2 regions of the Halobacillus sp. ACCC02827 genome follow, and region 2 is predicted to be linked to the other one. Evidence: a T-box and tRNA genes for the amino acid it is inferred to sense, from the RefSeq annotation. Region 2 holds a T-box; the other holds one or more tRNA genes.
What was found. A T-box is a leader RNA that pairs with one kind of tRNA and senses whether it is charged. The one in region 2 lies ahead of pheS (phenylalanine--tRNA ligase subunit alpha), so its partner is inferred to be a tRNA-Phe.

Region 1: it encodes a tRNA-Phe, which carries the amino acid that the T-box ahead of pheS (phenylalanine--tRNA ligase subunit alpha) is inferred to sense. The anticodon was not compared.

The regions. Positions count from the first base shown of each region.
Region 1 is NZ_CP128168.1:3,627,953-3,635,340, reverse strand. Features, by position in the region: gene QRD89_RS18995 (LOG family protein) at 1-495, shown strand, start outside; gene QRD89_RS18990 (hypothetical protein) at 526-1,008, opposite strand; tRNA gene QRD89_RS18985 (tRNA-Asp) at 1,156-1,232, shown strand; tRNA gene QRD89_RS18980 (tRNA-Phe) at 1,477-1,549, shown strand; gene QRD89_RS18975 (peptidoglycan DD-metalloendopeptidase family protein) at 1,867-3,165, shown strand; gene yycF (response regulator YycF) at 3,646-4,350, shown strand; gene walK (cell wall metabolism sensor histidine kinase WalK) at 4,357-6,183, shown strand; gene QRD89_RS18960 (YycH family regulatory protein) at 6,180-7,388, shown strand, end outside.
Region 2 is NZ_CP128168.1:2,405,476-2,412,863, reverse strand. Features, by position in the region: gene rpmI (50S ribosomal protein L35) at 1-160, shown strand, start outside; gene rplT (50S ribosomal protein L20) at 193-549, shown strand; gene QRD89_RS12840 (DUF1294 domain-containing protein) at 627-908, shown strand; gene QRD89_RS12835 (TVP38/TMEM64 family protein) at 944-1,516, shown strand; gene QRD89_RS12830 (hypothetical protein) at 1,620-2,027, opposite strand; gene QRD89_RS12825 (dUTP diphosphatase) at 2,141-2,623, shown strand; gene QRD89_RS12820 (M42 family metallopeptidase) at 2,708-3,793, shown strand; gene sspI (small acid-soluble spore protein SspI) at 3,834-4,049, opposite strand; gene QRD89_RS12810 (TrmH family RNA methyltransferase) at 4,154-4,888, shown strand; T-box leader at 4,944-5,165, shown strand; gene pheS (phenylalanine--tRNA ligase subunit alpha) at 5,215-6,249, shown strand; gene pheT (phenylalanine--tRNA ligase subunit beta) at 6,266-7,388, shown strand, end outside.

The sequences.
Region 1 (7,388 bases), 1.2 Mb from region 2:
GTTTATAAAGAGGAAGTGCGGAAGCTTGGGGAAGCGCTCGGGAAGAAAGGAATCGAGCTTGTTTACGGAGGAGCGAAGAGCGGTCTGATGGGCGTGATGGCAGATGAGGTGCTGGCAAACGGCGGTCGGGTGACGGGGGTTATGCCGACGCGCCTGTTTACGAAAGAAATTGCCCATCCGGATGTGACCGAGATGATCGAAGTGGACACGATGCATGAACGGAAGGCGAAAATGAGCGAATTGGCGGACGGCTATATCGCATTGCCCGGGGGATTCGGTACGTGGGAGGAGTTATTCGAGGTTATCAGCTGGGCTCAGATCGGCATTCACACGAAGCCGCTCGCCCTTTTTAATATCAACGGGTATTACACACCGCTTATGAATCTCGTGGAACATGCCATCGAAGCGGGCTTCGTCCCGGAGGATAACCGCCGGTTCCTGATGCAGGAGAAAGATCCCGTGCAGCTGTTGGAAGCACTGGAATTAAAAATGTAAAAGAAAACCGAGCTGCTGGCAGCTCGGTTGTTAAATGTGGATGGTTTCTATGAAGGAAAGGCCGAAATATCGGTAAGACACTTCGATCCGGTCAATGGATGTATCCTGACTGATACTCAGACCGTAAATCGTCGATGGATTCGAGTCGGTTGCGGCTGCAACTTTCTTGGAAGAAAGCGGCGACGTATCCGGTCCGAGGACGATGGTTTCATAATCCTGCATGTCGTAGGATTCATCGACGAGCGCGTACGTATCTGTAAGTATAAAGCCTTTGTCGGAATCACTGATCTGCATTTTTACATTCGAAGGTGTTTCCTTATTGTTGGTGGCGACGTTCGTAATCTGGATGTCACCGATCCAATTCTGGTTGCCGACAGCGACAATAACGGTCTGTTTGTCCTCTGTCGTACCGATGGAACCATGGGCCAACGGGGGATTGAGCTTTAAGAAACCGATGAAAGAAATCAATAATAGAATGAGGACGAAAGCGACATATCGAAAGATTCTCTTCAACTAGGACCTCCTTTCTCCCTTGTTCACATGTGTATGATAGTGGGACTGGTATCATGATGGAAACTTGCTCTCTACTAAATTAACTATTGCGTTGTCTTTTATGTATGTGGTAAGATAGTTATCGTTGCAGTAAACAAGTGGTTTTTCGGTCCGGTAGTTCAGTTGGTTAGAATGCCTGCCTGTCACGCAGGAGGTCGCGGGTTCGAGTCCCGTCCGGACCGCCATTTTTATTATAACATCTATGTAATGTCGAACACATGAATAATGTGTTACCTGATGATTACAAATTGAATTCTAATATATGGCTCGGTAGAGAAGCCGTAAACCTCACGAATTATCTTCGGTGCAGGCTTTGCGATGAGCGTAATCGTCACCGAAACAGCTTGCAACGCGAAGAGCACATCTTCTTCGAATGATCATCGAAACCAGATAAGGTGCGAAGATCAAACAAACTAATAATAATAGCATGGCTCGGTAGCTCAGTCGGTAGAGCAACGGACTGAAAATCCGTGTGTCGGCGGTTCGATTCCGTCCCGAGCCACTACCAGAACGTCTGCGTATTCTACGCAGGCGTTTTTTGATGTTTTATTCTTTGGAAAAAGTTGAAGATTAATAGATAATATTCTAGTGTTACCACATTTAAACTTTAAATTTATTGTACTTAAATAGAGTAAATATACACGAAAATTATGTATTTAAACCGTATCTTTCGTAATTTTGCCAAGAAAATTATATCTTCTTTACAATTCGGAATTGTTGTTTTATCAATCCCTCTGCTGTGATAGATTAAATGAGGATTTTACAGGATTGTTATAAATTCTTATAAATTTATTAATTATATTCAGGAGGACTTGGTAGATGTGGAAGAAAGTTGCTGTCACGGCGGTCGCGGTCACGAGTCTTAGTGTAGGTACAGTTTATGCAGAACGTTCTTTGGACACGGTATACCACGTTTATGTGGATGATAAACCTGTCGGGACGGTCACAGATAAATCGAAGGTCGAGTCGTATTTGGATCAGAAACTTGAAGAAGCGGACGTCCCGGAGGAATGGGATACGAAGTTGGATAAAGACGTTTCCTACAAAGCGGAGCGGGTTTTCTCTGCCGATCCAGAAGAGAAGCAGGTGCTGGATGCGCTTGATGAAGAAGTGCGTGTGACGGTGAACACGGTGCAGGTCAACATTGACGGCCGCCCGGTGGCACACGTTCCGGATGAAGCGGAAGCGGATCAAGTCGTAGAGAAATATAAGGAAGAATACGTTCAGCCGGAAGTGCTCCAGCAGTTGGAGGAAGGCGAACCGGCGGATCCAAAGCCTGGGGAAACGAAGGTGATGGATGTAAGCCTTGGGGAAAAGGTATCTTATGACGAGCAGGCAGTCCCGGTCCGTTTCGTCGATACGGTGGATGAGGCGGTCGATCGTATAAAAGAAGGGGACACGTTCGATTCCGACCTGACAAAAGAAGAATGGACGACAGCTTATCCGGATGTCGATACACTGCTTACGGATAACCCTGCCCCTTCCCTTGATGTCATCGTCCGGAAGATGCGGGTGAAGGAAGAGGAAGTGGACTATCCGGTCGAAGTCAAACGATCGGACGATCTCTATAAAGGAGAAAAAGAAGTGAAGCAGGAAGGGCAGCCTGGTGAAAAAGAAATTCACACCAAGTTCGTCTTTACAAACGGAGAGAAGCAGGAAGAAGAGGTCGTAAAGGAAGAGACGACGAAAGAGCCTGTGAAGAAAGTGATCATCGAAGGTACGAAGGCTGTTCCGTCCAGAGGAGACGGTACGTTCATCTGGCCCGCTGTCGGTGGTGTGATCACAAGTAAGCAGGGAGAAAGATGGGGCCGTTATCATAAAGGGATCGATATCGCCGGTGTGAAGGATAAGACGATCAAAGCTGCTGACAATGGGAAAGTCGTGGAAGCAGGCTTCAAGAAGAGTTTCGGCAACAAAGTCGTCATCGACCACGGCAACGGATATGAAACGATCTATGCACATCTCGAGTCGATCGATGTGAAACGGGGCGATGTCGTGAAACAGGGCGACAAAATCGGGAAAATGGGTACGACCGGCCACTCCACCGGTGTCCATCTCCATTTTGAAATTCATAAAGACGGAGCATTAAAGAATCCTTTGGACTATGTATCCAAATAGATGGATTTGCTATGATTTTCATAGCGGATCTCTGGCTTTTTAATCGTTTTAATCGTTTGATAACAGACGGGTTGGATAGACGAGCAATATGGAGAGAAGATTTGTTCTTTTGGCCAAGCGTTTGTCTTATAAGCGAATCAAGGAGAAACTTTTTAAGAAGAGGGTGGAGGGAAATGGGCAGACTCCAGCGGGATTAGCGGAACAGGTGAGACCCCGGAAGAGCGCAGCGATGAGGAGGCTCACCGGCCGCCCCGTGGAAAGCGTCCCATTTCCCGGAACCCGTCCTCTCCACAAGAAATACCCACCTCCATGCAGGAATCCGCTATGATTATTCATAGCGGATTTTTTGTTTGTTTTGGTATAAAACTAAGGGGGACAGGAAGGATCCGTGGAAGCTTTGGAGTCAAATAAGACATTTAGCTTCAAATGAGTTAAAATGAGGGAAAGAAAGAGAAGTCGAAGAAAAGGATGTGACGCAAGGTGGCACAGAAGATTCTAGTAGTAGACGATGAGAAACCGATTGCAGATATATTGAAGTTCAATTTAGAAAAGGAAGGATATGAGGTAGTGTGCGCTCATGATGGGGATGAAGCCATCGCCAAAGCGGACGAAGAGCAGCCGGAGCTGATCCTCCTTGATATCATGCTTCCGAACAAAGACGGAAATGAAGTGTGCAGAGAAGTAAGGAAGCGTCACAATATGCCGATCATCATGCTGACGGCGAAGGATGCAGAAATCGACAAAGTCCTCGGCCTTGAAATGGGTGCGGATGATTACGTGACGAAACCGTTCAGCAACCGGGAATTGATCGCCCGTGTCAAAGCGAATCTCCGCCGTCATCAGCAGGAGCCGGAAGACAGCTCCCAGCAGACGAAGGATATTACGATCGGCCGTTTGTCGATTCATCCTGATGCATACACAGTGACGCGTGACGGTAATTATATCGAACTTACCCATCGTGAATTCGAACTGCTTCATTATCTGGCCCGCCATATCGGACAGGTCATGACGAGGGAGCATCTGTTGGAAACGGTTTGGGGTTACGACTATTATGGTGACGTCCGGACCGTCGATGTTACGGTACGCCGTCTTCGTGAGAAAATCGAAGAGAATCCAAGTAATCCGATTTGGATCGTCACCCGCCGCGGAGTAGGGTACTATTTGAGAAACCCGGAGCAGGAGTAACGTCTGATGAAGAAAGTCGGCTTTTTTCAGTCGGTTCGGCTGAAATTGATTCTAGTCTACATTTTATTACTTTTACTAGGCATCCAAGTAATTGGGGCCTATTTTGTTAAGCGCTTGGAAGATCAGTTGACGAACAACTTCGAGAGTTCCGTAGAATCGCAGCTGAACTCTCTTACCTTCAGCCTGCAGAATGCCTTCAGCGTCGAGCGTGATGAGGATACGCCATCGCTCGCCTCCGATGTCAACAGTCTGCTCTATTCCCTGGATGATGAGAACATAAGGAAGCTGTGGGTCGTCGACAACAGCCCGAATGTCATCGCCGCCTTCGGTTCGGAAGATGGAATCATCGGCAAAAAGGTGACGGATACGAGAATTACGAAAGTGTTTATTCTGGGAGAGGCGACCGAGCCGAGGAATGTAAGGGACAGCGAGACGAACGAACGGCTCTATGTCGGTTCGAGACCGATTACGAACGAAGCGGGGAATGAGATCGTCGGCGTCCTCCACTACGAGGTATCGACGAACGAGATTTACGAGCAGATGCAGGATATCAACAGCATCTTCGCCAAAGGGACGGTCTTGGCGATCGCCGTTACCGCTTTGCTCGGGATTTTGGTCGCCCGCGCGATTACGAGACCGCTGACGGAAATGGAAGAACAGGCGCAGATCATGGCGACTGGTGACTTTTCACAGAAGGTCGACGTCAAAGGAAACGACGAAATCGGCCAGCTCGGTCATACGTTCAATGAGCTGAACGATAAGCTGAAGCTCTCCCAGGCGACGACGGAAGGAGAGCGGAGAAAGCTGAGTTCGGTCCTTTCCAACATGTCGGATGGTGTCATCGCGACAGACCGGCTTGGTGCAATCATCCTTATGAATGCTCCAGCTTCGAAGCTGATCGGCCGTTCGTTCGAGGACGTTCAAGGACAGTCGCTGATCGATGTGCTTGATTTGAACGATCAGATTGAAGAGATGTCCGAGGTGGAGGAGCAGGGTTCGATGATCATCGATTTGAGCGATGAACAGCAGCAGCTGCTCTTGAAGGCGAACTTCTCTGTCGTCGAGGATGAGAACGACGAAATGGATGGATTCATCACCGTGATCAGTGACGTCACCGAGCAGGAGAAGGTCGAGCAGGAGCGCCGGGAGTTCGTCTCGAACGTATCCCATGAGCTGCGGACGCCGCTTACGACGATGCGCAGCTATATCGAGGCGTTGAATGATGGGGCCTGGCAGGATCCGGAGATCGCTCCGCGCTTCCTTGACGTCACACAGAATGAAACCGACCGGATGATCCGTCTCGTCAACGACCTTTTGCAGCTGACGAAAATGGATCATAAAGAAACGCCGCTGATGAAAGAGCGTGTCGAATTTGGCGGCTTCTTCCACCATGTCATCGATCGGTTCGAGATGAACAAAGATGAGAAAATGACGTTCGTCCGCAACCTATCGGGCAAAGACATGTATGTATGGATCGACAAAGACAAGATTACCCAGGTGCTGGATAACGTCATATCTAATGCCATTAAATATTCACCGGAAGGCGGGACGATCCGCTTCGATGCCCATGCGACAAGGAAACAGCTGCGCGTGAGCATCAAAGATGAAGGGATCGGGATGCCGCCGGATACGGTCGATAAGATTTTCGATCGTTTCTACCGGGTCGACAAATCCCGTGCCCGGGAAATGGGCGGGACCGGACTCGGGCTCGCTATTGCCCGGGAAATGATTGAAGCCCACCACGGGAAGATCTGGGCGGAAAGTAAAGAAGGAAAAGGGACGACCGTCCACTTTACGCTGCCGCTCATTCAGAAGCGGAGGGGACAATCGTGAAGAGAGAAACGATGAAGACCGTCGTTTTGATTATATTGATCGCTTTCAGTCTCGTGCTGACCGTTGCGCTATGGAACTATCAGCCGGTGGCGGAAAGTGACGACAGTGAAAATACGCTTATCGACGATACGACACTCGACAATCTCGGTCAGGAACGGACATTATCGGAACTGATCGAACCGGAAAAGATCGTCTTCCATGATCAGGGGAACTTCTATGCCTACAAAGAGGAGCTGGAGCGCTCGTCCTTTTATAAAGATATGCAGGAGTGGACGCTCAACAACTTGAACGTCAATCCGAAGGAAATATCGGCAGACCAGCAGAAGGATGCGGTGGAAGTCATTTTCCCTGCCCAGGTACCGGTCAAAGTGATCGGGGACCTTTTCCAAGTGGATAAAGAGCAGATCGAGAACGTCCGGCAGAAGTTCGACCGTGTCTTTTTGACCGCTCCTCAAGGGGAAAAGGCACCCAGTTATCAAGTGTGGTTCGTCAATACGGAAGAACAAGCTCCTGTGCTACGGGCTACAATCAACTCCGCTGATGGTGACCGTGCCTTTCGTGAGCTGGAAGACGAGCAGAAGCTGAACAAGCAGCTACGTCTCTCCGATGCTTTTCCTAATGCGGATACTTCGGCGTATGACCATATTTATATCCCGGAGAAGCGTAAGAACATCGAAGAATATGTGCTTCAGACCGATCCTGTACCGATCGCTACACTGAGGAATGCATTGTTTCCGTCGACTTCCCTTGTATCCAGGTACAAAACAAGCAGCGGGGAACCGAGATTCCGGGCTTCCGAAGGGCGTCGCCTTGATGTATTGGACGGCGACCGTCGGATGGAATATCTCTACATGATTCCGAACTCGGTCAATTCCGGCAACTTGGACGGCTATGAGCTGCTGCGACGCAGCATTACGGACGTCAACGGCCACCTTGGCTGGACGAACCAGTTCCAGCTCGTCTCCAATTCTTCCGATATGGTCCAGTACCGGATGAAATACAATGATATTCCGGTCATGGAAGGGCAGGGGACCTATCAGCTGGCGACGATCGCCCTATCGTATGAGCAGGACGAGATCCAGCGCTACATCCGTCCACTTGTTAAATTCAAGACGATATCGGAAACGATCGGAGCGCTGGAATCCGGAGAAGAAGTCGTTCGTTATCTGCAGAACAATAACATCGACTACGCTTCCATTCAGGAT
Region 2 (7,388 bases):
CTTCAAAAAAACCGGAACAGGTAAGGTGAAACGTTCTCACGCTTACACTAGCCACTTGTTCGCAAACAAATCTACGAAACAAAAGCGTAAGCTACGTAAAGATGCATTGGTTTCTGCTGGAGATTATCGCCGCATCAAGCACATGCTTCCAAAAGACTAATAACGATATCGATTTAATCAGGAGGGATTATTATGCCACGAGTTAAAGGTGGAACAGTGACACGTCAACGTCGTAACCGTGTCCTTAAACTAGCAAAAGGTTATTATGGTTCTAAACACGCACTATTCAAAACAGCTAAGCAACAAGTAATGAAATCCGGTCAGTACGCTTACCGTGACCGTCGTCAGAAGAAACGCGACTTCCGTAAGCTTTGGATCGCACGTATTAACGCTGCGGCTCGCTTGAACGATATTTCTTACAGCCGTCTAATGCACGGTTTGAAACTTGCGGGTATCGAAATGAACCGTAAGATGCTTGCTGATCTAGCTATCAACGATGCTCAAGCTTTCTCTGCACTTGCAGAGCAGGCAAAAGCAGCACTTAAATAAAAAAGATTGTAGAAGAGTCATTTCCGTTCGGTAGGAAATGACTTTTTTTATATAAAAAGATAAAGGGGGTACATTCTATGGGTTTTCTGGGTGCTTTATTTATCGTTTGGGGGAGCATGAGTATCTGGCTGTTTCTTTTAATGGGGTCGGATAAGAAGAGAGCAGTGAAGCAGGCATGGAGGACCCGGGAGCGTACCATTTGGTTACTAGCAGTCCTTGGCGGTGCACTTGGCGGCTGGGCAGGAATGAACGTGTTCAGACATAAGACGAAACACCGGGCATTCGCGTTCGCCCTTCCTTTCCTGTCCCTTCTTCACATTGCGGGAGCGGGCTATCTCATCGGTAAGTTCTACCTTTGATTCTCCTGTCATAATATGTAGACAGGGGGGATGAAATGGGCGAGATAACAACATCCGTATTGGCATGGTTGGAACAGCAGGAAGCTTGGGCACCGCTCTTATTCATCGGTATTCATTTACTGCGTCCATTCTTATTTCTGCCTGTTATGCTTGTATGCATCACAGGCGGGGTACTATTCGGACCAATTGCCGGCACCGCTTATTCCGTGATCGGGACAATGTTATCCAGTCTGGTTTTTTACAAAATGATCCGCATCTTACCATCAGGATTGAAGAAACTTAAACGTGTGAAGGAGAAATGGCTGAAGAAACAAACCAACCTTTCGGTAAAGCAGGTGGCGGTTCTTCGACTTGTCCCGTTTATTCATTTTCATCTACTATCCTACTGTCTCTTGGAAATCAGTTCGGATTTCAAGGAATATACGAAATCCTCGCTGTTTGCAAATTTTCCGCTGGCAGTGGTTTATACATCGGTAGGTCAATGGATCACTTTGTTGTCTCTTCCAATGATGATTATTTTTTCCGGCGCCCTGATCGGCCTCACTTTCTTGATCAGGAAGAAATACGAAGTGGTGCTCTGGCGTGACTTCTTTCAGCCGGCACCTTAAGAATTCATGGAATATCAGCATGCAGGAAGTTCTTTCTCTCCCATGTGAAAAATCCGACCATTCCTGGTCGGATTCTTTTGGTTGGAGACACTGTATCGAGCTCTTAGAGCTGTTCGTCATCGTTCCAACGGCTTAGAATAAGGCGGTTCATCGGATATTTCCATTCAATAGTGGCGTACGGGTACCGTATGAGGATTTCCTTCTCCATGAAATAGATATCCTCCCGGTCAAGTCCTTGCAGCCGTTCCGGATGATGTGCGCTGACGCTGATATTGACGACTTCAAATGCATCTTCGGTTGCCCCCAGGTACTTTTCACCTTCGAAAACCAACCCTTTCCATGTAAGTAGAAAATTTTCCTTGGAATTTTCTTTATTGTCATGGAAGTAGAACTGTTTTTTATCTTTAGCGGTGTCTAGTTTCCTTCGTGGGTTGATGAGGAACTTGTAGGCTGTATAAAGGATGAAGGCGATAGCGACCAATAATAACAAGCGGAACAGGATGATAATCATGTGTATCGACTCCCTATATATAGCATCATAGCTACCATACGATTGTGCATGTCCTTTTGTTTCAAAAAATGATACATTTATTGAAGACAATTTTTGAGTAGAGGAGAATTTTAATGGAATGGAATCGATTGTATGACATGCAGCGAGCGTTGGATCAATATATTGAAGACCAGCACGACATTAAACAAGGGACAAAAACAGAGGAAAAAATCCTTGCCCTGCTAGTGGAAATCGGGGAACTCGCGAATGAAACCAGGTGCTTCAAATTCTGGAGTAGTAAAGGACCTAGTGAAAAAGAGGTCATTTTGGAAGAGTATGTAGACGGAATACATTTTCTGCTGTCGCTCGGCCTCGATTCAGGCTTTCATTTTGAGCCGGGCGCCTATGTTTGCCGGGAAACGGAAACCGAGGCGTTTCTTAATGTATATAAAGCGGTGGAAGCGTTTCGGGAACAGAAGGACAAACAATCCTATCACGCACTGTTCCTTGGGTATTTACAGCTGGCAGCGACCATCGGCTTGACGGAGGAAGAATGGTTTCACGCCTATCTATCAAAAAATGAAGTGAATTACCAACGTCAGGACGAAGGATATTAAAGGAATAATAGACGCAATTTTTTGTGAAATCGCTTTAAAGAGGTTATAATATGGTTGGAATGAGTAAAGGAGGATGCAGTACATATGTCTAAAAGAGATGAAACGTTGAATATGCTTAAGGATTTGACAGATGCCAAAGGTGTGCCCGGAAACGAACGTGAAGCTCGCGATGTGATGAAACGTTATATCACACCATACGCAGACGAAGTATTCACGGACAATCTTGGCAGCCTCGTTGCCAAGAAAGTCGGAAATAAAAAAGGCCCGAGTATCATGGTGGCTGGTCACTTGGATGAAGTGGGCTTTATGGTCACCCGGATTGACGATCATGGATATATCTATTTTCAGACTGTGGGAGGCTGGTGGAGTCAGGTTATGCTCGCGCAACGTGTGACAATCATGACTCGTAAAGGCGACCTGACGGGGATCATCGGCTCCAAGCCGCCTCATATTCTTCCTGCAGAACAGCGTAAGAAAGCTGTTGATTTGAAGGATATGTTTATTGATATCGGTGCATCCAGCAGGGAGGAAGCAGAAGAGTTCGGTGTCAAGCCGGGGGATTCTGTTGTTCCATATTTTGAATTCACCCAAATGAAGAACGAGAAGATGCTCCTTGCTAAAGCATGGGACAACCGTATCGGATGTGCCATAGCGATTGACGTACTTAAGCAGTTGAAAGGGCAAAAGCATCCGAACATCGTCTATGGTGTCGGGACAGTTCAGGAGGAGGTAGGGCTTCGAGGCGCCCGTACTTCTGCCAATATGATCAATCCTGATATTGCTTTCGGTGTCGATGTCGGTATTGCCGGCGATACACCAGGTGTATCAGATAAAGAAGCTGCAAGTAAAATGGGAGACGGTCCACAGATCATTCTTTATGATGCCTCCATGGTTTCTCATAAAGGTTTGCGTGACTTCGTGACAGATACTGCAGACGCACACAACATCCCGTATCAATTTGACTCTATGCCCGGCGGGGGGACGGATTCCGGTTCCATTCACTTGAGCCACAACGGTGTACCTGCGTTGTCCATCACGATTGCGACACGTTATATCCATTCTCATGCTGCTATGCTCCATAGAGATGACTTCGAGAATGCTGTGCGTTTAATCGTGGAAGTGATCAAAGGATTAGATGCAGATAAAGTAAAAGAAATTACCTTCCAGTAAAGGGAAGAAAGCCAACCTGATTTTCAGGTTGGCTTTCTTATTAATTCGTCTGTCTTAACCCTTGCTCAAGCGTGTCCAGAATTTCCTGTCTTTCCTGTTCATCAGACTCTCTCCAAAGCGTCTCGAAGAAAACGCCAAGGCCTGGTAACGTCTTCTCTTCGCCTTTTTGCATGGCATCATCGATCGTCGCTTCCAGCTGCTCTGCACTGTGGCCGGTCACATTGGACAGAATAGCTCTTCTCAAATCCAAATTCATCGTAACATCCTCCTTGCTTATGCGTAATATTCCACCTTAGTTTGACCAACCCGGCCTTTGCTATGTATGATAGTTGAGAAATAACATGTAAATGAGGGAATAACATGCTGACTTCGGTACAAAACACCAAAGTGAAAGAATGGAAAAAGCTGCATAAGCGTAAATATAGAAAACAGACAGGTCAATTCCTGGTGGAAGGACATCATCTGGTGGAGGAAGTCCTTGCAAGTGATTGGACAGTCCTTGAACTCATAAGACGTGAAGGAACAGACTTTACAGCACCGCCCGAAATCAAGGTGACAGAAGTAGACGCACAGGTATTTGCTGCGGTTGCGGAAACGGAAACACCACAAGGCATTGCGGCGGTTGTCGAACAAAAAACGTACGAATTCCTTCCAGCGAAAAGGACCCTCATGATTGATGCAGTCCAGGACCCGGGTAATATCGGAACGTTGATTCGAACGGCAGACGCGGCCGGGTTTGATCAGGTTTTGTTAGGAACAGGATCAGTGGATCCGTTCAACGATAAGGTCATCCGTGCAACGCAGGGATCTATTTTTCATCTTCCCATCCTGACTGGTGAACTTACAGAGTTTATGAATGAATTAAAAGCGGAAGGTGTCGAGATCTGGGCAGCGGCTCTGCAGGAAGCAAAGCCCTATAAGGATATGAAGACCCCGGATCGAGTGGCGCTGCTGGTCGGAAACGAGGGCCAGGGAATTGCAGAGCACTTACTGGAGCAGTCCGAGAAGAAAGTCTACATTCCAATTTACGGCCGGGCTGAGTCATTAAATGTAGCCGTAGCCGGTGCTGTTTTGATGTATCACCTGCAAAGCTGAACTTGCATGAACGCTCATCTTTGACTATAATATATTCAGTTGAATGAAATATGTTTAATAAGCGTAGAAAGAGCCTAGTAGGTGAATGTAAATCGTTAAGAGGGAGGGAACGCCCTGGACTGTAAGTGTTCCCAACGTGTCATTCATTGAAATTTCACTCTGGAGCTTGACCTTTAATGGTCCGGATGCCAAGTCCGTTATTGTAATCGAAGTGGGCACATAGAATGTGTCAACAAGGGTGGTACCGCGAAACAACCATACAAGTCTCGTCCCTTTTTACAGGGAGGAGGCTTTTTTATTTTTATTCATAAGGAGGAGTTGGAGTCATGAAGGAACGTTTAGAACAGTTGAAGCAGGAAGCTTTGCAGAAAGTAGATGCTGCAGAAGCTGTCCAAGGGTTGAAAGATATCCGTGTCGAGTACTTAGGTAAGAAAGGCCCGATCACAGAAGTGCTGCGGGGAATGGGGAAACTATCCAAAGAAGAACGTCCGGTCATCGGACAGCTAGCGAATGATGTCCGTGAGAACATTGCTGCGGCAATTGAAACGAAACAAACGAAACTGGAGGACGAAGCGCTTGAGAAACAGCTGGAAGAAGAGAGTATTGATGTGACGCTTCCGGGACGACCTGTCCAAGTCGGAGGTCCTCATCTGCTTACAAGCATCGTTGAAGAAATCGAGGATTTATTTATTGGGATGGGATTTGAAATTAAAGAAGGTCCGGAAGTGGAGACGGATTACTACAACTTCGAAGCCTTGAATCTTCCGAAGGGGCACCCGGCACGCGATATGCAGGATTCTTTCTATGTGACGGAAGAGCTGCTGATGCGAACCCACACTTCTCCTGTACAGGCACGTACAATGGGGGCAAAAAACGGTAACGAACCGGTCAAAATGATCTGTCCGGGGAAAGTGTACCGTCGTGATACGGACGATGCGACACACTCCCACCAATTTACTCAGATTGAAGGACTTCTTGTCGATAAAGATGTGCGCATGAGTGACTTGAAAGGTGTCCTGAACGCATTTGCCAAGCAGATGTTCGGTTCCGACCGTGAAATCCGCCTACGTCCAAGCTTCTTCCCATTCACAGAACCCTCTGTGGAAATGGATATTTCCTGTAAAGTGTGCGGGGGTAATGGTTGTTCCGTTTGTAAAGGAACCGGCTGGATCGAAATTCTCGGAGGTGGAATGGTTCACCCGAACGTTCTGGAGATGGCTGGATACGATCCGAAAGAATATTCCGGATTTGCATTCGGTATGGGACCGGAGCGAATTGCCATGCTGAAATACGGAGTAGACGATATCCGTCACTTCTACACAAACGATATTCGATTTATTGAGCAGTATCATAAAGCATAAGGGGAGGAACTGAATCATGCTCGTATCACTAAATTGGTTACAAGAATATATTGATGTCAGCGCGTATAAGCCTGAAGAGCTGGCTGAAATTATAACGAAAACAGGAATTGAAGTGGAAAGCGTGGAGCCGGTAGCCGAAAATGTCACCGGTGTGGTTGTCGGACACGTGCAATCCTGCCTACAGCATCCGAATGCGGATAAACTTAACCTTTGTCAGGTGGATGTAGGAGAAGAAACGCTTCAAATTGTCTGCGGAGCTCCAAACATTGGAGAAGGCCAGAAAGTAGCGGTGGCTGCTCCGGGAGCTGTTCTGCCGGGTAATTTTAAAATCAAAAAAACTAAACTGCGCGGAGAAGTCTCCAATGGTATGATCTGTTCGCTTCAGGAACTTGGTGTGGATGAGAAAGACGTACCGAAGGAGTATGTGGACGGAATATTTGTGTTTCCAGAAGATGCAGAAGTGGGAGCGGACGCTGTTTCCCTTTTAAATCTCGACGATCTGATCATCGAACTCGGATTGACTCCGAACCGGGCGGATGCAATGAGCATGGCTGGTGTTGCCTACGAGGTAGCAGCAGCCATTGACGGTGAATACCAATTAGCAGAAGAGCACGTGGAGACATCGGATGAGAAAGCATCCGACTACATTTCTGTAAAGGTAGAGGATCAGGAAGCAAACCCGTATTACGGTGCGTTTGTAATTAAGGATGTGACAGTGGGACCTTCCCCGCTGTGGATGCGTAATCGTTTGACTGCGGCAGGCATACGTCCTATTAATAACGTTGTCGATATCACGAACTATGTCTTGATGGAATACGGGCAGCCCCTTCACGCCTTCGATTATGATCGTTTCGGATCGAAAGAAATCGTGACTCGTCGTGCAGAAGAAGGAGAAACGATAGAAACGCTGGATGGCCAGGAGCGCGAATTGAGTGCCGGCCACCTTGTCATTACGAATGGATCCAAGCCGCATGCCATCGCAGGAGTCATGGGTGGTGCGCATTCCGAGGTCCACGATGATACAACGACGATTCTTTTGGAGGCAGCCTACTTCGCTCCAGCTGTTGTGCGTCAGGCATCCAAAGATCACGGCTTAAGAAGCGAGTCCAGCAGCCGTTTCGAGAAAGGTGTCGATCCAA